2 regions of the Neobacillus sp. B24 genome follow, and region 2 is predicted to be linked to the other one. Evidence: a T-box and tRNA genes for the amino acid it is inferred to sense, from the RefSeq annotation. Region 2 holds a T-box; the other holds one or more tRNA genes.

Region 1 (10,388 bases), 2.7 Mb from region 2:
TTCTTCCCTGTTTGTTTCATTCAGCAATTCATGGCGGGCACCCTCATAAAATTTATACGTAACATTTTGCATCCCTTCCGCCTTATACGCCTGGAAGGACTTAAGGACCCCTTTCGTGTCTCCCCCAACGGGATCCTTGCTGCCAGAAATGAGAAAAATCGGCAGACTGGCCGGTGTCGCCATAATATTTTCAGGTTTATTTACCGTTTCAAGACCCTCGAGCAGGTCATAGTAAAATCCGGCAGTAAAAACACCACCGCATAAAGGATCAGCTATATACATATCTACTTCCTGTTCATCTCTGCTGAGCCAATCGAAATCTGTCCGGGTTGGTTTAAACGCTTTATTATAGCTGCCAAAGGTGAGTTTGTTCATTAATGGACTCGGCGTTCTGCTGCCCTTCTTTTTCTTCTCACGCGCTGCTATCATCTTGCCGATTTTCCCTATGATTCCAGGATCCCCGCCTGTACCGCTAAGAATAACGCCAGCAAGCCTGTTTCCGTAAAGTTGAATGTACCGCCTCGATAAAAACGAACCCATACTATGGCCGAATAAAAAGATCGGCACGCCGGGATATTCTTTTTCAATGATGGAAGTTAGCGCTTCCATATCGTTCACGACCCTTTCAAACCCTTCCTCATCGGCAAAATACCCGATGCTGTTTGTCTTAGACCCTGTCATCCCATGGCCGCGATGGTCATTTCCATAGACAAATATATTTTGTGAAACTAGCACTCTTGCAAAAGAATCATACCGCTTTACATGCTCTGCCATTCCGTGGGAGATTTGAACAATCGCTCTCGGTTTTTCCGAGCTCTCTCCCCCCCACTTCACTGCATAAATTTCCAGTCCATCACTACCTTGATAGGAAAATTCTGTTTGCATCATCGATTATCTCTCCTTATAAAGAAAAAGGAGACCCACCCAATTGCCGTAAAAAATTGTGTGAGCCTCCGATCCTTCATCTTCCTATTAACCTAAGAAAAATATATCGAACCTGCAGTATATTGTCAAATTCGCCCTTTTTTCAAACGATAATTACATCCTATACTCATTAACACATAGAATAATTGCTAGTTTCCATGTAAAATTAACTTTAAAACAAGGCACCTGAGGTGAAGTCATGGCAGAAAAATCTTCGTATATGTATCTATTATTTCTTGGTTTGTACGCAATCTCCTATATGGGAAATGCCGTTTATGGAACATTTATGCCCGTTTATTTAAAAGATATCGGATTAAGCCAGACGTCGATTGCTACCCTTTTAAGCTTTGGCCCCTTAATTGCGATTCTTGCTCAACCTATTTGGGGCACCATCGGAGATCGGTCAGAAAGTAAAAACAAAGTCCTGCAATTGCTGACCCTGGGAAGTGCTATTTCGGTATTGTTATTTCCACTATCTGATCAATATTTTTATTTATTGATCATAATATGCTTGACTGCATTTTTTCAGTCATCGATCAACCCGATTAGCGATGCCATCACCCTGGAACATCTGTCTAAAACCAAATGGAATTTTGGCCCAATTCGATTGGCAGGAACAATTGGATATGCCGTGATGTCTGTTGTTTTTGGTATTATTGCAAGCAGAAATATAAACAGTATTTTTATTGTATTTACAGTTATTATGCTTCTGACACTTTTAATTTGTACCAAACTCCCTAAAATAAAGGGGCACCAGACTAGTAAAAACAAAGTTTCTTTGCTAGTACTATTAAAAAACCGAAAGCTGCTACTGTATATCACGATTAATTTTATGATACAGGTGACTCTTGGCTATTATTACGCTTTTTTCCCTATTTATACAAACAATTAGGCGCAGATAACAGTTTGCTCGGCTGGTCCATGCTTGTTTCGGCAATAAGTGAGATACCATTCTTGCTTTTTGGTCATAAAATTACCCAATGATTTGGTATTCCAGTGGTGTTATTAGGAGCTGCATTCTTCGCGGGCATTCGCTGGCTGCTCCTTTACTGGGTACATAATCCATTCATGGTACTGCCGATGCAATTGTTCCATGGCGTAATTTTTATCGTATTATCCGTAACACTGGCTATTTTTATTAATCAAGAAGTGCCTAAGGAATTAAAGGCATCTGGACAGACAATTAACGGTTTAATTAGTTTGGGACTTGCTAGAATCATCGGTAGTATTGCTGGCGGTGTTGCTAGTGACTATCTCGGAATGCGTCAAGTATTTTTATATAATGGAGTCTTTGCCTTTATCACATTTATTGTTTTCTCTTGGATTTTCTTAAAGGAATCTAAGGCTGTACCAAAGGCTTCTGTTTCTTAATAACCGTAAATAGTTGTCTACACGATTAGAGTATCGTATTCGTCTATTAAAATGAAAAAAGGTCAACGCTCGAATTGCTTCAGAGCATTGACCTTTTTGGCTTTCTGGTCTTAAATGATACCGGTGGTCGGGGTCGAACCGACACTCCTTACGGAACACGATTTTGAGTCGTGCGCGTCTGCCAATTCCGCCACACCGGCAAAGTGTAAAGATGGCAGTGATTTTACTGGTCGGGAAGACAGGATTCGAACCTGCGACCCCTTGGTCCCAAACCAAGTGCTCTACCAAGCTGAGCTACTTCCCGAACATATATGGCGCGCCCGACAGGAGTCGAACCCATAACCTTCTGATCCGTAGTCAGACGCTCTATCCAATTGAGCTACGGGCGCATTTAATGGTGGAGGATGACGGGATCGAACCGCCGACCCTCTGCTTGTAAGGCAGATGCTCTCCCAGCTGAGCTAATCCTCCAATATGTTATAACCAAAAGTCCTAACTGCTCGACCAAGATGAATATATGAAACTATCATATGGCGGAGAGCAAGGGATTTGAACCCTTGATACGCGATTAACGTATACACGATTTCCAATCGTGCTCCTTCGGCCACTCGGACAGCTCTCCACATGAGTCAGCTTTAAAATAATATCACGTTTTGAGTCGTTAGCCAAGAGTATTTTTTTCCAATCCTGTTGCCCTGTTTCAACAAAAAAAGCATTTACTTGGCTGAAATGCTTTCCATTGTTGTTATTTTTCTTTTTTATTTTCTTTTTATTTTTCTTTTTGTCGACGGGTTGTATCACGGTTCGTCGACGTATCGGTAAATGTACTAATGTAACTCAAGCCAATCCAGATGTGTCCTAAATGCTTTTTAAAAAATTTCCTCCCCCCCTGTCCTTTTCACCCTTAGAACGGTATATAGAGGGTGAAAGGAGGTGAGAAACAATGGCACAATCAATTTTGGAAGGCACGAAGCTTCGTTTGATGTTTGAGGTAGGCCTTGATGATTTGGGTAAAACAATCTACAAGTCTAAAACGTTTAGTAACGTGAGAAAGGAAGTTACGGGGGATCAATTATTCCAAGCATCGATGGCGATTTCTACATTATGCAATGATCCACTAAACACAGTGGAGCGTAGCGACAACACCATAGTCACTGCTTAATCCTTTAAGTAAACATTAGTGCACCCCGTACTCTGATCTGATGGTGCAAGAATCGAAAAGGAGGTGAAAACAATGGCAAAAACACTAGAATTACAGTTTGTCACGGAGCTCGGCAAGACAGCCCGCCTTTCCTTGGATAATCCAAAGGAACCCATTGACGAAGCAGCAGTAAAGCAGGCAATGGAACAAATCATCGCGGCAGATGTCTTCACATCAGCGAGCGGCCGCTACGTTGAGGCTAAAGGCGCTCGCGTCGTCGATCGCAACATCGTTGAATATGAGATTGTTTAATGAAACGGAGGCCGGATTCAGTCAATGAACCCGGCCTTTTTAATAAATTTTCAAGGAAGGAGTAAACATTCGTGGACCAACTCATCCCACTCGTCAGCGAGGTAGGCTTTCCCATCGTCGTGACCCTTTATCTGCTTTACCGGATTGAATCCAAGCTCGATTTAGTGGTTCAATCGATTCAAAATTTGCCCGAGCGAATGAAAGGGTGAAATATATTATGTTTGTATCTCAGAATCCTAAATCAAAAAGTTTAGGGTTCTTATTTTTCCCAACTCAAAAAAAAACAACCTGCTCGCAGTACCTTATTCATTTAATTGCCATATCACACCTTTTTATATAATATTTTGAATGAGTATTAATATCTGAGGGGGTGCATCATTGCCAATCGTCTCTGAGAATTATAAAAAAAATTAAAAAGCCTTGATACTAAAAAGTGCTTTTGAATGTTTTGCCCAAAAAGGCTTTCAAGTCGCTACAATGGAGGATATCGTAAACCATTCTAAAATGAGCAAAGGCAATCCGGAAGAACTTTCTCTCATCTTCTGGGGCGTCATTGATGGCAGTTCGCTCCATCATGCTATGCTTCTACAACACTATCCCTTTCAAAATGTCATCACCGAACTTAAACAACTGATTTATTCAAAATTAAAAAAATGAAAGACGATCATTCCTCAGCGTAGAATGATCGTCTTTATTTAAGTCAGGTTTGTTTTATTCTTTAATGAATTCCTTTGTACTTCTCACTGTATCAATTGGGCGAACGTATTTTTCTATTTCTGCGCGCTTAGGCTCTAGAAATGGAGGTAATGATAATTTTTCCCCTAGCGTTTCATAAGGTTCATCTCCCATGAAACCAGGACCATCTGTGGCAAACTCAAATAATATTTGTGGAGCAACTCTTGCGTACAAGGACTCGAAGAAGTGACGATTGACATAACCAGATGTATGGAATCCAAAACTGCTCATCCGTTCAATCCATTCTTCTAATACAGAGCGATCCTCCACTCGAAATGCCGCATGGTGCACCGTTCCATATCCTTGTCGGGCATCAGGAAGAACCGCATTATATTCCACAATAACCGAGGCACCATTGCCGCCTTCACCTACTTCAAACAAATGGAATGACCCTTCTTGAGCAGTCTCTTTAAACAGTAGGACTTTTTCCAGCATTTCTTTAAAGTAATCGAAGTTTGCAATTCGCACAAAGACGGGCCCTAAACCAGTAATGGCAAATTGAAGTGGAATTGGCCCCTTTTGCCAAGGTGTACCCGATTCTATTCCTTTATTGACCTCATCTGAAATCAATTGGTATTGTTGATCATCAAAATCAACAAAAGAAAGAGTTTTCTTTCCAAATTGTTCTTTGATCCCCGTATGTTTGACTTCTAAACGATCAAAACGTTTTACCCAATAGTCTAATGCAGCATCACTTGGCACACGGAAAGATGTCTTTGAAATTTCGTTTGTCCCGTGTACACCCTTCGGAATGCCAGGGAAATCAAAGAAAGTCATGTCTGTACCTGCGCTGCCTTTATCATCTGCAAAAAAAAGGTGGTAGGTTTGAATATCATCTTGATTGACTGTTTTTTTAACTAAACGCATCCCTAAAACATAAGTGAAAAATTCATAGTTCTTTTCTGCACTGCTTGTAATAGCTGTTACATGATGTATGCCCTTCAGTTGATTCATTTTATATTCCTCCAAAAATTAAATTTAGGATGTATGTTCATAGTATTTCTTCCAATTCTTATTTTCGATGTAGTTTTAAAAAAATATGGCAGGCACACAGAATTTATTGTGCTTCTTCCATTAAGCCATTGACTTCATCAAGTTGGAGTACACGCATATTCCGCGGTAAAAAGCTCCGTATCTCTTCTTCATTAAACCCAACTTTTAATCTTTTTTCATCAAGAATTAAGGGTTTCCTTAATAGTCCAGGATTTTCTGCAATTATCGTATACAATTCTGGAAGTGATAGAGAATCGATATTTATATTTAACTCCTGAAAGACTTTTGACTTAGTTGAGATAATTTCATCTGTACCCTCTTCTGTTAAGTGGAGAATATTCTTAATCTCATCCAATGTAAGCCCTTCATGTTGGATATTTCTTTCTTTGTAAGGAATATGATGTTCATCAAACCAAGCTTTCGCCTTCCGGCACGAAGTACAACTAGGTGAAATATATAAAGTTACCATTATGAACACTCCTTCGGTGATTTGTCAGTTCAACTAATATCAAATAGATTCACCTTTTACCTCGAATTTAAATATCTCGAATTAAAGATACATTAATTATAAATCTTCTTCTCTAAATGTCAACAGCAAATAATTACAATTTGCATATGAAATTGACACTCGTTTTTTACTGGTCCTTAATGAGTAACCATTGGTATTAATAATAATAAGCGGAAATTTTTCGGTTAAACTGTAGAATAGGGCTGATTTGGGGTATATAAGCGGAATTTTTCCGATTAAGCTAAGCAAAATCAGCCATTTTTATGTTTTTTGAGTCAATAGTCGGAATCTGTCCGTCTATTCAAGTGATTTTCAGTGGTATTTCTAAATTAAGAGAAATTTCTCCCCTTATTTGTTAACAGATATAAATTGCAATACAAATTGGGCTACATTTTCGATGACATTTTGAGGATTTGCGACAGGACCGGTATCCTTTAGAGGAACCCCTTCCTCTTCAGGCCCTTCAATAAAAAAGGCTGACTGTTATAACGATGAGTGGAAATAAAATTGACCCTACGTTTATAAAGTTCAAGTTTAATGAAGCAATTATTCTTTTAAAGGTATGTTTACTTTTTAGACCTTGAAAACTGCTTGCTGTCTCTGCTTCGCTATAATTAGTAACAATCCCCCCTTCACTAGTGAAATAAAGCGATATGGCAGTAGTGAATACTCCAACATAAAACATCATATCAATCAATTTAATTTCAAATTTCTGTGACAGGAAATAGCTTGCCACGAATTGTAATAAAACCAAAAGAGAAGTAAGAATAAAAAAAAGATATTAAATAAAAAAGAGAAGTGCGCTAACACTTCTACTTGTAGCCTATCCCTATGGCACTATCCATTAGTCGTCCATTTTTATGGTGAATTCAAACCCTGTCGGCTTTGCTTTAAATGGAGTTTTACTTTCCTTAAAGACAAATTTTATGTTAGAAAAATCGTCTGGAATAGGTGGTGATATGATATAAGTATAGGATGTATGCCCACCTGAACCGCCCCCGCCTTCATTTCGGCAGTCGTAATCTGTCCCTTCACCGTCATCTATGGAAAGGTGAAACCAAGGATGATGTTCCCGAAAAGCTCCTGGCATTTCATCGGTATCATCCCGATCAATGGTAAGATGAACCACACTGGCATTTTGAAATTGACGGACAAATGTCACCGTGTAAAACAAATCAGCTCTTTCAAATGATTTCAAGATCGGAATATTTTTAACAAATCCTTCTGGTTCTACAATCGGTTTGAATAACTCTTCATTATAAAAATGTCCAAACACACCATTTAAAAATAATTCATTTAAGCTATATTTTTGGGACCACTCTGTAATAAGTTTTTCGGTTGGAAATCCAGGATTATTATTCGAGAGGTCTTTCCGTTTCTTGATTAACTCGCAAATTTGCTCATCGATATCCACTATTCGCTCATCATAGTGTTCTGTTGGTGGTTCGAATCCCATACGCTTCATATTCTCCGTCTCCCCTGCTCCCTAAACTAATTAGGAGTTATATCTTGTTAAAGGATTGCATTGGCAATAAGCTTGTCAATCTTTCGAATATCAACACCCTTTTTTAGATTTACTTTTATGTGGCCAGCCCTCGTCCATAATTCAACCTCTGAATTCACATCAAAAAAACTACCCGCGTTTTCCGTTGACCACATATTAATGGAAGAATACGGCAGGGAATAAATCTCGACCTTTTTTCCAGTTAACCCTTGAGCGTCTCTTACGATTAATCTTTTATTGGTGAAGATTGCACTATCGCGAATTGTTTTATAAGCAGCAATCGCCACTTCCCCATCGACTAAAATTCCGTTCACATCATTTGGAATTGGACATTCAGAGATGAACGTCCATTGCAAGATTCCCTGTGCTGCAGCAGCCATTAAAAACGCCTCCTATATATTTTTTCTTCACAAATTAAATTCTGTAAATATTTACTAAAACCTTTTTTTCTTCGAAAATACAAAGAAACAATTCAAATGCTTTTCATGTTTAACACATAACTTCTAGCTTTATATAACTTGTACAAAACTGTAAAATATATGTAATACATGATAAATGGGGGAAGCTTATGGAAAGATGGGAATATAAAACAATTAAGTTTAAACCGGGGGGCTTTTTCGGCGGGAAGCTGAATGAAGATGAATTCGAAAAAGGACTTAATGAATATGGAAACAATGGCTGGGAACTGATTTCCTGCTTTGACACCGTAAGCGTCAAATAGAATCCACCTATTAACATATATAGTACCTGTGAGATAATCTCTTCAAATCAAGGTTTGAGGAGGTTTTCTATGTCCAAGAGAAATAATCTAGAATTGTATAAAGAATGGGAGCGGAGGATCGCCCTTTACAAGACGAGTGGTCTAACCCAATCCAAATGGTGTGAAATCAATGAAATAAGTATTCATCAGTTAAAGTATTGGCTTTATAAAATCGATAGTTCTGATTCAAGCCAAAAATCCAATAACAAGTGGATACCGATAGCATTAGAAGAATCTGATGAGCAACAAAATGAAACATTAAATATTAAAGTTGGTTCAGCATCCATCGAGGTTAAACCTGGCTTCAATCCAAAACTACTGGCGGAAGTAGTAAAGGCATTGAAATCAGTATGTTAAAAGAAGTTACGGTAGATCGTGTCTACCTCGCACGAGGTAGCACAGATTTACGGAAATCTATCGATGGATTGGCTGCTCTTGTAAAAGAAGAATTCGAACTAGATCCCTTTTCTTCAAGTCTATTTGTTTTTTGTAACCGGCAGCGGGACAAGTTAAAAATTCTTCAGTGGGAGCATAACGGCTTTTGGCTTTATTATCGCCGGCTGGAGAGAGGAAATTTTCATTGGCCATCTGAAAGTAATAGTACAGCTCCTTTGAAAATTAGTCCTCGACAATTGCGGTGGCTCCTCGATGGATTATCATTGGAACAAAAACATGCTCACCCTGTTGTAACGGCAAGAACAGTAATTTAAATAATGAAAAATCAGGGAATTCGCCCATTTTGTCGTATAATAAATTTATGAAAAAGACAGTGAATTCTACTACCCCAACCCCTACAATTGAAGAACTTCTGCAACGCTTGGAAATGCTGGAGAAGCAAAATGCAGAATTAGAGGCGAAGCTAAAAAAGCAGAGCTCGTTAGAGGCAAAATTAAAATGGACTGAAGAACAGCTTCGCCTTCTGCAGAAAAATAGATTCGGCTTTTCCAGCGAAAGAACTAACCCCGATCAATTGGAACTTTTCAATGAAGTCGAAAAAGAAGCCAATCCAGATTTGCCAGAACCTACTTTGGACTCCATTACCTATCAACGGCGCCGCAAAGTTAGCGGCCAACGTGAAATGATGTTAGAAAACTTGCCTGTGGAGACGATTGACTATCGTCTATCCCCTGAAGAGCAGGTTTGTTCGTGTTGTGGTGGAAACCTACATGAAATGAGTACGCAAGTACGCCAGGAACTGAAATACATTCCTGCGGAATTGAAAGTGGTCAAGCATATTCAACACATTTATTCTTGTCGCCATTGTGAGCGAGAGGAATTGGAAACTCCGATTGTAACAGCACCAATGCCTAGACCGGTTCATTCGGGAAGTTTAGCATCTCCATCTCTAATGGCACATATTATGAATCAAAAATATGTGGATGGGCTGCCATTATATCGCCAAGAAAAGCAATTTTCCAGATTGGGGGTACCGTTATCACGCCAAACTCTTGCCAATTGGATGATTCACGGGGCCAGCCGGTGGTTGAGTCCACTTTATGATCGCATGCATCAACTTCTTTTGGAAAAGGATATTTTGCATGCGGACGAATCGACTCTGCAGGTACTTCACGAACCCGGTCGGCCAGCCACGTCAAAATCATATCTCTGGCTCTACCGCACTGGAAAGGAAGGACCTTCAATCATCCTTTACGATTATCAGGAAACTAGGTCAGGTAAAAATGCCGAGAAATTCCTGTCAGGGTTTAAAGGATATTTACAGGTTGATGGATACGCCGGGTACCATAAGGTACCTAATGTAAAACTAGTCGGTTGCATGGCCCATGCTCGACGTAAATTTGATGAGGCTTTAAAAGTATTGCCTTCTTCAAAGCGTCTGACATCAGGAGCAGCAGCAATAGAAGGTCTCCAATACTGTAACCAACTATATCGCATTGAGCGTGATCTAAAAGAATTATCCCATGCAGAACGATACGAAAAACGTTTAGAACGCAGCAAGCCGGTCTTGGATGCTTTTTTGTCATGGCTAAAAATACAGCAGCAACAAGCGTTACCAAAAAGTGCTTTAGGTCAGGCGGTAACTTACTGTCTTAATCAATGGGATAAATTAGTGGCATACCTAGAGGATGGACGTTTGGAGATTGATAATAATCGAAGTGAGCGTTCAATCAAGCCCTTTGTG
Region 2 (10,388 bases):
ATTGACGGCAACGAATATATTGACTACGTTCTTTCGTGGGGTCCGCTAATTCTCGGCCACTCCAACGATCAAGTAGTAGAAGCGTTGAAAAAAACAGCCGAGTCAGGGACAAGTTTCGGGGCACCAACATTGCTCGAAAACAAACTGGCCAAGCTGGTTCAAGAGCGGGTACCTTCGATTGAGATTATCAGAATGGTTAACTCAGGAACGGAAGCAACGATGAGTGCCTTAAGGCTCGCTCGCGGTTATACCGGCCGGAACAAGATTTTAAAATTCGAGGGCTGCTACCATGGACATGGTGATTCATTATTGATCAAAGCCGGGTCTGGCGTTGCGACACTTGGCCTACCTGACAGCCCAGGTGTGCCTGAAGGGGTTGCCTCCAATACCATCACCGTTCAATACAATGACCTCGAAGGCGTAAAATATGCGTTTGAACAATTTGGCGATGATATTGCTTGTATTATTGTGGAGCCAGTTGCAGGCAACATGGGACTTGTCCCGCCGCTGCCAGGGTTCCTGCAAGGACTTCGTGATATTACTACCCAATACGGGGCATTACTGATTTTTGATGAAGTCATGACTGGCTTCCGTGTCGGCTATAATTGTGCCCAGGGGCATTTTGGCATCACGCCTGACTTGACCTGCTTAGGAAAAGTCATCGGCGGCGGTCTGCCAGTTGGAGCTTACGGCGGCCGTGCCGAAATCATGGAGCGGATCGCACCAAGCGGCCCGATTTATCAGGCAGGTACTTTATCCGGTAACCCACTGGCCATGACTGCAGGCTATGAAACACTAAGCCAGTTAACACCTGAGCATTACCAAGAGTTTATCCGTAAAGGTGATATCCTTGAAAAAGGCATCAAGGCTGCTGCCGAGAAATATGAAATTCCGGTTACCTTCAACCGTGCCGGTTCTATGATTGGCTTCTTCTTTACCAATGTAAATGTCATTAATTATGAAACAGCAAAGACATCTAACCTAGAATATTTTGCCGAGTACTATCGTCAAATGGCAGACCAAGGCGTATTCCTGCCACCGTCCCAATTTGAGGGATTGTTCTTGTCAACACAGCACTCTGATGAAGATATTGAAAAAACCGTAGCAGCAGTCGAGGTTGCTTTTTCAAAACTTAAATAAAAGTCATTTTTAATGGGGACATAACTGGTTTTATTTTGACCGGAAATGTTCCCATATTTGTTTATGAGGACAAGAACACTATAAGAACAGAGGAAAACCATCCACAGGACAAAATAGATGAAAAAACAACTGGAGCTTTCTTCAAGCACCCAAGCTGAAAAATAGACGGATGATTTCCGCTTAACTAGTAATTATTAATAAAAAAGGCTTAAATAAACGGAGAGATTCCGCCTATTGACTTGAAAAACCTGAAAATAAGGGATTTTTCTTTGCATAAGCGGAAAACCTACCCTTATTTCCCCCGAAACGAGCACCATTCTGCATTTAACCGAAAAATTTCCGCTTATTTGCTGATAAGAAAGGTACCTGAAAAATGGAAGCCTTATCCCAAGCATAAAAAATGTTTATTATAAGCTACTCCTCAATCTCGAGGAGTTTTTTCTTTTTGCCTAATCATCCTTTTTTATCATAAATAAAAAAACTGGCTCATAAAGTGTAAGTGACATAGTGATTTTGCGTAAAGGAAACGAAAGGAGGAGTCGCTTTGTCCCAGGAGAATCAATCGTACCTTAGATTTTCCGTGGAGGAGTCGTTGTGGTTTAGAAAAGGACAGGAAGTCGAGGAGCTTATTTCCATTTCTTTAGACCCCGATATCACCATCCAGGAAAACGATCAGTACGTCACTATACGCGGTTCGCTGGATCTTTCAGGCGAATACAAATGCTATCAGGAGCAAGATGATCATCAGGATGAAGGCTTGGCATCGCAAAAGTTTGTGGAGAGAGTTGACGAACGTGAGGAAGGGACATGTGAATTTTCGCATCGGTTCCCGGTTGATATCACCATTCCGAACAATCGGATACAAAGTGTCTATGATATTGATGTTCTCGTGGATTCGTTTGATTATTCCCTGCCTGAACGCAGCTGCTTAAAGCTCTCCGCTGAACTTACGATTAGTGGATTATACGGACCTGAGAAGCAGCAGGAACAGGAGCCTGAACTTGAGTTGCTTAACCGCGCAAATGAGGAAGAGGAAGCTGAAGAAATTGAAGTGAATCCAGTGGCGTTCCAAAATAATCACCAGCCTAACTTCTTATTTGAAACCGAGGCACGTAAACCACAGGAAGAGTCACAAAATGCAGAAGCGTTTCCAAAGTTCCCAACGTTCGACTATCAACCAACACAAGAAGAGGAAGATTCCTATCAGACTCCGTCCTGGCAGTTCCAAGAAAACGACCAGTCTGACAATCAGCAGCCATGGGAGTTCAAGGAAAGTGAACAGCCTGCCAATCCACAGCCATGGGAGTTCCAGGAAAGTGAACAGCCTGCCGATCCACAGCCTTGGCAGTTCCAAGAGTATAATGCTGAAGAAAATGAGCCCGTCTGGCGCTACCAAGAAAGAAACGAAGGGCATAAGCAGGTTGAAGTTGAGGTAGTAGAGGAAATACAGGTTAAACATGAAACAGTAGAGGTTGAGGCTGAGGAAAGCTCGTCATCGTCTTCCTCTTCATCTGAAGCGGAACCAAAGCAAAAGAAGAAACTGTTTGCTGGCAAAAAGAAAAGCATGACACTGACAGAGTTTTTTGCCCGTAAGGACGAGGGCTCATCCCAAACCGTTTTAAAGGTATGTATCGTGCAAAAGGGCGATACCGTTGAAAGCCTTGCTGACCGCTATGATGTGTCCGTTCAAAACCTGCTCCGTGTAAACAATCTTGATCTGAATCAGGATGTATATGAAGGTCAAGTCCTATACGTACCGGCAGCCCTTGCCAAAAAATAATGTTTTTCAAGAGGATGAGCGGGTTTACTAGTAGACCTGCTCAACTTCTTTTTCCTGAAAGGATTGAGTTGTATGCGTGACTCCAATCGCCTTGATGCCCTATCTCCCATCCTGCAGCACTATCAGGTTGAGCCAAATTTTGTGGAGGATTATGGCAGTATTCAAAAAATATATTCGAACAAAGGCACTTTTGCTTTAAAAAAGATTCCTCCGACCATGGGGACTGATTTTATCCGTCATGTTCATTTTCTTTATCAAAAAGGCTTCAACCGCATTGTGCCGATATATCCCACAATGGACGGCAGGTACGCGGTGCTGCATGATAACTTCCTGTATTACCTGATGCCATGGTTATCCAACGACAGCGGGGGAAATCGGCAAGCCAGCCATCAATTGTTTCGTGAGCTTGCCAGGCTGCACACCCTATCAGCAAAAGAAATTACGATTAATAAAGAGGAGCGGGTCGAGCATTATGAAAAAACGATCCAGCAGCTTGAAAAGCATCAAGAATTCCTCGATGGGTTCATCGATGTTTGTGAAAAAAAGGCCTACATGTCACCATTCGAGTTGCTGTATTGCCTTTACTACAATGATATAAGTATGGCATTGCGATTTTCAAAGACTAAATTTGAAGAATGGTATGAAAATACGAAGGAAAATGAGAAAGCCCGGATGGTCGTGGTACACGGTAAGCTGTCCTCCGACCATTTTCTTTATGATGAAAGAGGGTACGGCTATTTTATTAATTTTGAAAATGCAAGTTACGGTTCCCCGATACACGATTTGCTGCCCTATGTATCTCGAGCATTAAATACCGGCCCGAAACGCAATGATGATGTGATTGATTGGGTATATCATTACTACAAATATTTTCCCTTTAAAGACGATGAAAAACTGCTATTCTACAGTTACTTGGCGCAACCGACCCAAATGATTCAAATAGTAGAAAAGTACTATCGGAAAAAACGGCCCAAGAATGAGTTGAAATTTGTCCGTCAGCTGCAGCACCGCTACTTTCATTTGAAAAATATCGAGTACGTCGTTTCAAAGATGAACGAGATTGAAAACCAGCGGAAGGCCGCTGAAGCACAAGCAAAAGAAGGAGCCCAGTAGCAGATGGATTTTTCCTGCGTAATGGGCTCCTTTAAATTATTTCAAAATAAATCGAAACAGCGATTAAGATGAAGAATGATAACAGTAACACATCAAACACAGTCGGTAAAAAAATCGTCCGTAGGAATTGAAAAATAATAAATGGGACAATCAATTGGCCGCTTATTTTCCGAAACGTTTTAAACCAGGGACGGTATTTATACTTGTGGAAATTCTTCACTGGACAACCTCCCCTTTTATCAGCTATTACCCATATTTTATGTATATTCGGGAATTGTGTGAATTCTCCCAAAATCGTGCATAGTATAAAAATAAATAAATTTGGTTATCATGTTGACGTCAAGCCCCTATTTTGGGTAGTATAACTATATAATTTAAAAACAAAGCATTGACAGGGAAGAGTACGGTGTCAGCCGGCTTAAAGAGAGGGAAATCATCAGCTGGAAGATTTCCTAAGCGGACTATCGGAATGTCACCCAAGAGCTTCTTCTGCGAACGGATAATTGATCCTGGTAGTGGAAGACGGACCGAATCCGTTATCGATTTAAGTGCCAATCCTATTTTTGGATTGGAAAAAAGGTGGTACCGCGAAGCAAACTCCATTCGTCCTTTTATGACGAATGGGGTTTTTTGTTTTTCCAGACAGAAAAAAGGAGGCAAATTCGATGGAAACAAAAGAAATTACGATGCCAACCAAATACGACCCGCAAACAATCGAAAAAGGGCGTTATGATTGGTGGCTGCAAGGCAAATATTTTGAGGCGAAGGATGACGAGGGAAAACAGCCATACACCATTGTAATCCCGCCGCCAAACGTAACAGGTAAGCTGCATTTAGGCCATGCCTGGGACACAACTTTACAAGATATTATTACCCGCATGAAGCGGATGCAGGGCTATGATGTTCTATGGCTGCCGGGAATGGATCATGCCGGGATTGCTACACAGGCAAAGGTTGAAGAAAAACTTCGCAGTGAAGGCAAAAGCCGTTATGACCTTGGCCGGGAGAAGTTTGTTGAGGAAACATGGAGATGGAAGGAAGAGTATGCTTCCCATATCCGCCAGCAATGGGCTAAGCTTGGCCTTGGTCTTGACTACTCCCGCGAGCGTTTCACCTTAGATGAGGGATTATCAAAGGCGGTTCGTGAAGTTTTCGTTACCCTTTATAAAAAAGGACTCATCTACCGCGGTGAATACATTATCAACTGGGATCCATCAACAAAGACAGCATTATCGGATATTGAGGTTATTTATAAAGATGTACAAGGTGCTTTTTATCATTTGAAGTATCCGTTAGCTGACGGCTCAGGACATATCGAGGTTGCTACGACCCGTCCGGAGACGATGCTTGGTGATACAGCAGTTGCTGTTCATCCTGAAGATGAGCGTTACAAACATTTGATTGGAAAAACGGTTATCCTGCCAATTGTTGGCCGCGAAATTCCGATTGTTGCCGATGACTATGTTGACATGGAATTTGGTTCCGGGGCGGTAAAAATAACACCTGCCCATGATCCAAATGACTTTGAATTGGGCAACCGCCATAACCTTGAGCGCGTACTTGTTATGAACGAAGACGGCACTATGAACGAAAAGGCCGGCAAGTATCAAGGTTTGGACCGGTTCGAATGCCGTAAACAGATTGTTAAAGACCTTCAGGATCAAGGCGTTCTGTTTAAAATTGAAGACCATCTACATTCCGTTGGCCACTCCGAGCGCAGCGGTGCTGTAGTTGAGCCATATTTATCAACACAGTGGTTTGTAAAAATGCAGCCGCTCGCTGATGAAGCTATTGCACTACAAAGCAAAGAAAACAAAGTACACTTTGTTCCAGACCGTTTTGAGAAGACGTACCTTCACTGGATGGAAAACATACGCGACTGGTGTATATCTAGACAGTTGTGGTGGGGTCACCGGATTCCAGCTTGGTATCATAAAGAAACTGGTGAGGTTTATGTTGACCATCAGCCACCAGCGGATATCGAAAATTGGGAACAGGACAAAGACGTTCTCGATACATGGTTCAGCTCCGCGCTATGGCCATTTTCGACGATGGGCTGGCCTGATACAGAAGCAGTTGATTTCAAACGCCACTTCCCTACCGATGTTCTAGTTACCGGTTATGATATCATCTTCTTCTGGGTATCACGGATGATCTTCCAAAGCATCGAGTTTACCGGTGAGCGTCCATTCAAAGATGTTCTTATCCACGGTCTCGTTCGTGATGAACTGGGACGGAAAATGAGTAAGTCCCTTGGTAATGGTGTTGATCCGATGGAGGTTATCGATAAATATGGTGCTGATGCCCTGAGATATTTCCTATCTACAGGATCCTCTCCAGGTCAGGACTTACGTTATAGCACAGAAAAAGTTGAAGCAACCTGGAACTTTGCCAATAAAATTTGGAACGCTTCCCGTTTTGCGTTGATGAACATGAACGGCTTGACCTATGAAGAAATAGACTTTAGCGGTGAAAAGTCAGTAGCTGACAAGTGGATTTTAACCAGATTAAATGAAACGATTGAGCATGTAACAAAGCTTTCTGAACGCTATGAATTTGGTGAAGTGGGCCGTGCGCTGTACAACTTCATCTGGGATGACTTCTGTGACTGGTATATCGAAATGGCGAAGCTGCCGTTATATGGTGATGATGAAGCTGCCAAGAAAACAACCCGCTCCATTCTCGCCTACGTTTTAGATCAAACAATGCGCTTGCTGCATCCGTTTATGCCATTTATCACCGAAGAGATTTGGCAAAACCTGCCTCATTCAGGTGAGTCCATCACTGAGGCTAGCTGGCCAGTGGTAAATCCGGAATATATTGATGAAGAAGCAGCCCAGGAAATGAAGCTGTTGGTAGAAATGATCCGTTCCGTACGAAACATTCGTGCCGAAGTTAACACACCACTGAGCAAAAAAATCAAAATGCTTGTGAAAGCGAAGGATGAAAAAGTCCTTAAAACTATTGAAAAGAATCGCAGTTATATTGAGCGCTTCTGTAATCCGGAAGAGTTGCAAATGGGTACAAATATTGAGACACCAGAAAAGGCAATGACAGCAGTTATTACCGGATTGGAAATCATCCTTCCTCTCGAAGGTCTCATTAATATTGATGAAGAAATTGCCCGCCTTGAAAAAGAATGGGATAAACTAAACAAAGAAGTAGATAGAGTACAGAAGAAATTAAGCAACGAAGGCTTTATGAAAAAAGCACCTGACAGCGTTGTTGCTGAAGAACGTGCCAAGGAGAAAGACTATCTCGAAAAGCGCAGCATCGTTGAAGCACGAATTAATGAATTAAGAGGATAAAAAGAAGAGTGAGGCGAATCCGAAATCGGGTTCGTCTCCACTTTATGAAAAAGGGGGTAACAAAAATGTTTACTACATATCAGGAAGCCCTTGACTGGATTCATGGAAGGCTAAGGCTTGGCATTAAACCAGGGTTGAAACGAATGGAATGGATGATGGACAAGCTTGGCAACCCTGAATCCAAAATAAAGACAATCCATATTGGCGGGACAAACGGTAAGGGTTCGACGGTTACTTTCCTCCGTTCCATGCTTGAAGCAGGCGGTTATAATGTTGGAACCTTTACCTCGCCATATATTGAACAGTTTAACGAGCGAATCAGTGTAAATGGGAAACCCATTACAGACGAGGAAATCCTGGATTTAACCAATATTATCCGTCCATTGGCGGATGAACTTGAGGAGACTGAACTTGGCGGACCAACCGAGTTTGAGGTCATCACCGCAATGTCATTTTATTATTTTGCCAATAACAGCCTTGTCGATATCTTGCTTTATGAGGTTGGTTTGGGCGGAAGATTTGATTCGACGAACATTATTAACCCTTTAGCCTCCATTATCACGAATATCGGACTCGACCATACAAATATCCTTGGTAATACTTATGAAGAAATTGCGTTTGAAAAAGCGGGGATTATTAAGGAGAATACGCCAATTTTTACTGCTGTAAAGCACCCCGGGGCATTAAATGTGATCGAAGAACAAGCAGAAAAGATGCATGCACCCATCTACAAACTGAACCATGATTTTTCAATTAGCAGCCATCAATCGCTATCACATGGGGAGCGTTTTACTTTGCAGAATGAATTAGCCAAGTTGGAGCAGCTTGAAATTACAATGATCGGCCAGCATCAAACGGAAAATGCGTCACTCGCTGTAAGCACGGCACAGTATTTAACGGAGCATGGCGCAATTAATCTGAACGAGCAAGCTATTCGCACTGGCTTAAAACAAGCCTACTGGCCTGGAAGATTTGAAATCCTGTCTGAAAATCCTCTCGTTATTATTGATGGAGCCCATAATGATGAAGGAATTACTGCCTTGGTTGAGGAATTAACCAATCGTTATTGTGACCGAAACATTCAAATAGTATTTGCAGCCTTAAAAGATAAGAAATTGGATGAAATGATCGCTAATCTTGATAAAGTCGCCAGTCAAATCTCATTTGTCAGCTTTGATTTTCCAAGGGCAGCGAAAGCAGAAGACCTGTTGAAGATTAGCTCTTCACCTAATAAGCTTGCAGTCGATAACTGGCAGTCCTATATTCCGGAGGAAATACAAAGCCTTCAGCAAAATGATATTTTGGTCATCACAGGTTCTCTCTATTTCATTTCGGAGGCGAAGCCAATGGTTAGCAAATATTTAAAAAATATGACGGTTTCTTTATGACAGAATATTTAACTAATGCTAAAATGAAATTATCTTGAATTACTAATTTTTTGGAAGGGAGGTAGGCGTGATGGGAGTGAACCCAAATGTTCAAAAGACGATCTTTCTGTTATGGATTTTACTTGTTCCCACAGGTTTGTGGTTCGCCTTTCATGCCTATCCTCTTCAGTTTTCGGGAAATTGGCTGGAACTACTGGCGTTTCTGGTACTGACAGTCCTTGTTGCCACCATGCCAATCATCGTAAATAACATTCCTATTTTTCTCATACAATGGGTGGCACTTGCCACTTTTTTAGTATTTGGCTTATTTGCCGAAATGGTTATCACGCAAATTGCCGTTGTGGCATTGCTGATTAAATTACGTGTGCCCAAAGAGCAGTTTTTTCGTTTACCGCTCAATTCTACTATGTTCTTTGTAGTTTCATTTGTAAGCGGTGCAGCTTATTATTTGTTCGGAGGCCAACCTTCTCCACATTTGGCTTCGGATACAAAGTCTTTGTGGCTTGCTGTCTTGTATGCAGCCCTAAACTATTTTTTCAATCAAGTGATTGTTTCTTTTAATCTTTATTTTATCTATAAGCAAAAAGAGGCTTATTTCGGCAAGGATTTATTTGTTGAAACGGTTACAACTTTTATCACGTTCCCAGTTGGAATTGTCCTTTACATTCTATACAAACAGGTTGGTTTAATGGCAATTCTATTTGTGGGGGTTCCATTCGTCAGTTTATCGCTCATTTTTCAACTCTATTATTCTAGTCAAAGAATAAATGAGTATTTACAAAAAGCTGGAGAGATCGGCCACCAACTGGCAGAGCGCCTCCAGGTAGATGATGTTATCAATTTATTTATTCAAAAGCTGGGAGAAATGCTGCCGGTTGATTATGCTTATATTTTTGAAGTGGTTGGAGATGAACTTAAATTAAATCGCAGTATTGAGGCAGGTAACGGTACGTGTATGGACATGCCCCCTTTGAAAAAGGGAGAAGGTATTTGCGGAATGGTATGGGATACCCAAAAGTCTGAGATTTATTCTTCCAAGAAGGTTTGGCGACATAAGACCAAAGGTTATTTACCTATTGATTCTGAAGCCATTATTTGTGTCCCGATTATACGCAATAAAAAGGTGATTGGAATCTTACTGCTTGCTTCAAGAAGGAAACGGGCCTATGAGAAATACCAGCTTATGATTGTTGATATACTTTGCTCCTACTTTGCAGTCGCAATGGAAAACGCCAAGCATTATGAGCGGACTAAATACCAAAGTGAACGCTGTGCATTAACGAATCTATATAATTATCGCTATTTTGAGGAATTGTTGAATAAAGAATTTCAAAGACTTACTAGGTTTGAACATCGGATGCTATCATTAATCATCCTGGATATCGACCATTTTAAAAGCGTTAATGACACCTACGGCCATCAAAGCGGTAACGAAATCCTTTGCGATATTGCCAATCGTATTAATAAGTTGGTAGCAGCCCGCGGAACCGTTGCCCGTTACGGTGGCGAAGAATTTGTCGTTCTCCTTCCGGATGTTTCAAAAGAAGAAGCATATCAAATAGCAGAGCAAATCAGGCTATCGATTGCCAACTGGCCGTTTACGCTTTATCAATCATTAGACCAAGATACAATGAAGTTACAAGTTAAAGTAACAGTATC

Evidence for each region. The T-box of region 2 lies ahead of ACZ43M_RS20995 (valine--tRNA ligase). A T-box ahead of a tRNA ligase gene usually reads a tRNA of that ligase, here a tRNA-Val.
Region 1: it has a tRNA-Val gene. The T-box ahead of ACZ43M_RS20995 (valine--tRNA ligase) is inferred to sense a tRNA for this amino acid. The anticodon was not compared.

The regions. Positions count from the first base shown of each region.
Region 1 covers NZ_AP035777.1:1,528,830-1,539,217, reverse strand. The annotation lists gene ACZ43M_RS07710 (alpha/beta hydrolase) at 1-888, opposite strand, end outside; gene ACZ43M_RS07705 (MFS transporter) at 1,124-1,816, shown strand; gene ACZ43M_RS07700 (MFS transporter) at 1,924-2,295, shown strand; tRNA gene ACZ43M_RS07695 (tRNA-Leu) at 2,414-2,495, opposite strand; tRNA gene ACZ43M_RS07690 (tRNA-Pro) at 2,523-2,599, opposite strand; tRNA gene ACZ43M_RS07685 (tRNA-Arg) at 2,608-2,684, opposite strand; tRNA gene ACZ43M_RS07680 (tRNA-Val) at 2,691-2,766, opposite strand; tRNA gene ACZ43M_RS07675 (tRNA-Ser) at 2,827-2,917, opposite strand; gene ACZ43M_RS07670 (DUF1659 domain-containing protein) at 3,239-3,457, shown strand; gene ACZ43M_RS07665 (DUF2922 domain-containing protein) at 3,530-3,748, shown strand; gene ACZ43M_RS07660 (YvrJ family protein) at 3,820-3,957, shown strand; gene ACZ43M_RS07655 (helix-turn-helix domain-containing protein) at 4,169-4,405, shown strand; gene ACZ43M_RS07650 (ring-cleaving dioxygenase) at 4,460-5,437, opposite strand; gene spxA (transcriptional regulator SpxA) at 5,541-5,945, opposite strand; gene ACZ43M_RS07640 (hypothetical protein) at 6,829-7,449, opposite strand; gene ACZ43M_RS07635 (PH domain-containing protein) at 7,497-7,868, opposite strand; gene ACZ43M_RS07630 (DUF4177 domain-containing protein) at 8,057-8,209, shown strand; gene tnpA (IS66 family insertion sequence element accessory protein TnpA) at 8,279-8,605, shown strand; gene tnpB (IS66 family insertion sequence element accessory protein TnpB) at 8,599-8,958, shown strand; gene tnpC (IS66 family transposase) at 9,006-10,388, shown strand, end outside.
Region 2 covers NZ_AP035777.1:4,214,070-4,224,457, reverse strand. The annotation lists gene hemL (glutamate-1-semialdehyde 2,1-aminomutase) at 1-1,140, shown strand, start outside; gene spoVID (stage VI sporulation protein D) at 1,721-2,920, shown strand; gene ysxE (spore coat protein YsxE) at 2,993-4,033, shown strand; gene ACZ43M_RS21000 (hypothetical protein) at 4,065-4,253, opposite strand; T-box leader at 4,413-4,647, shown strand; gene ACZ43M_RS20995 (valine--tRNA ligase) at 4,699-7,341, shown strand; gene ACZ43M_RS20990 (bifunctional folylpolyglutamate synthase/dihydrofolate synthase) at 7,407-8,729, shown strand; gene ACZ43M_RS20985 (sensor domain-containing diguanylate cyclase) at 8,800-10,388, shown strand, end outside.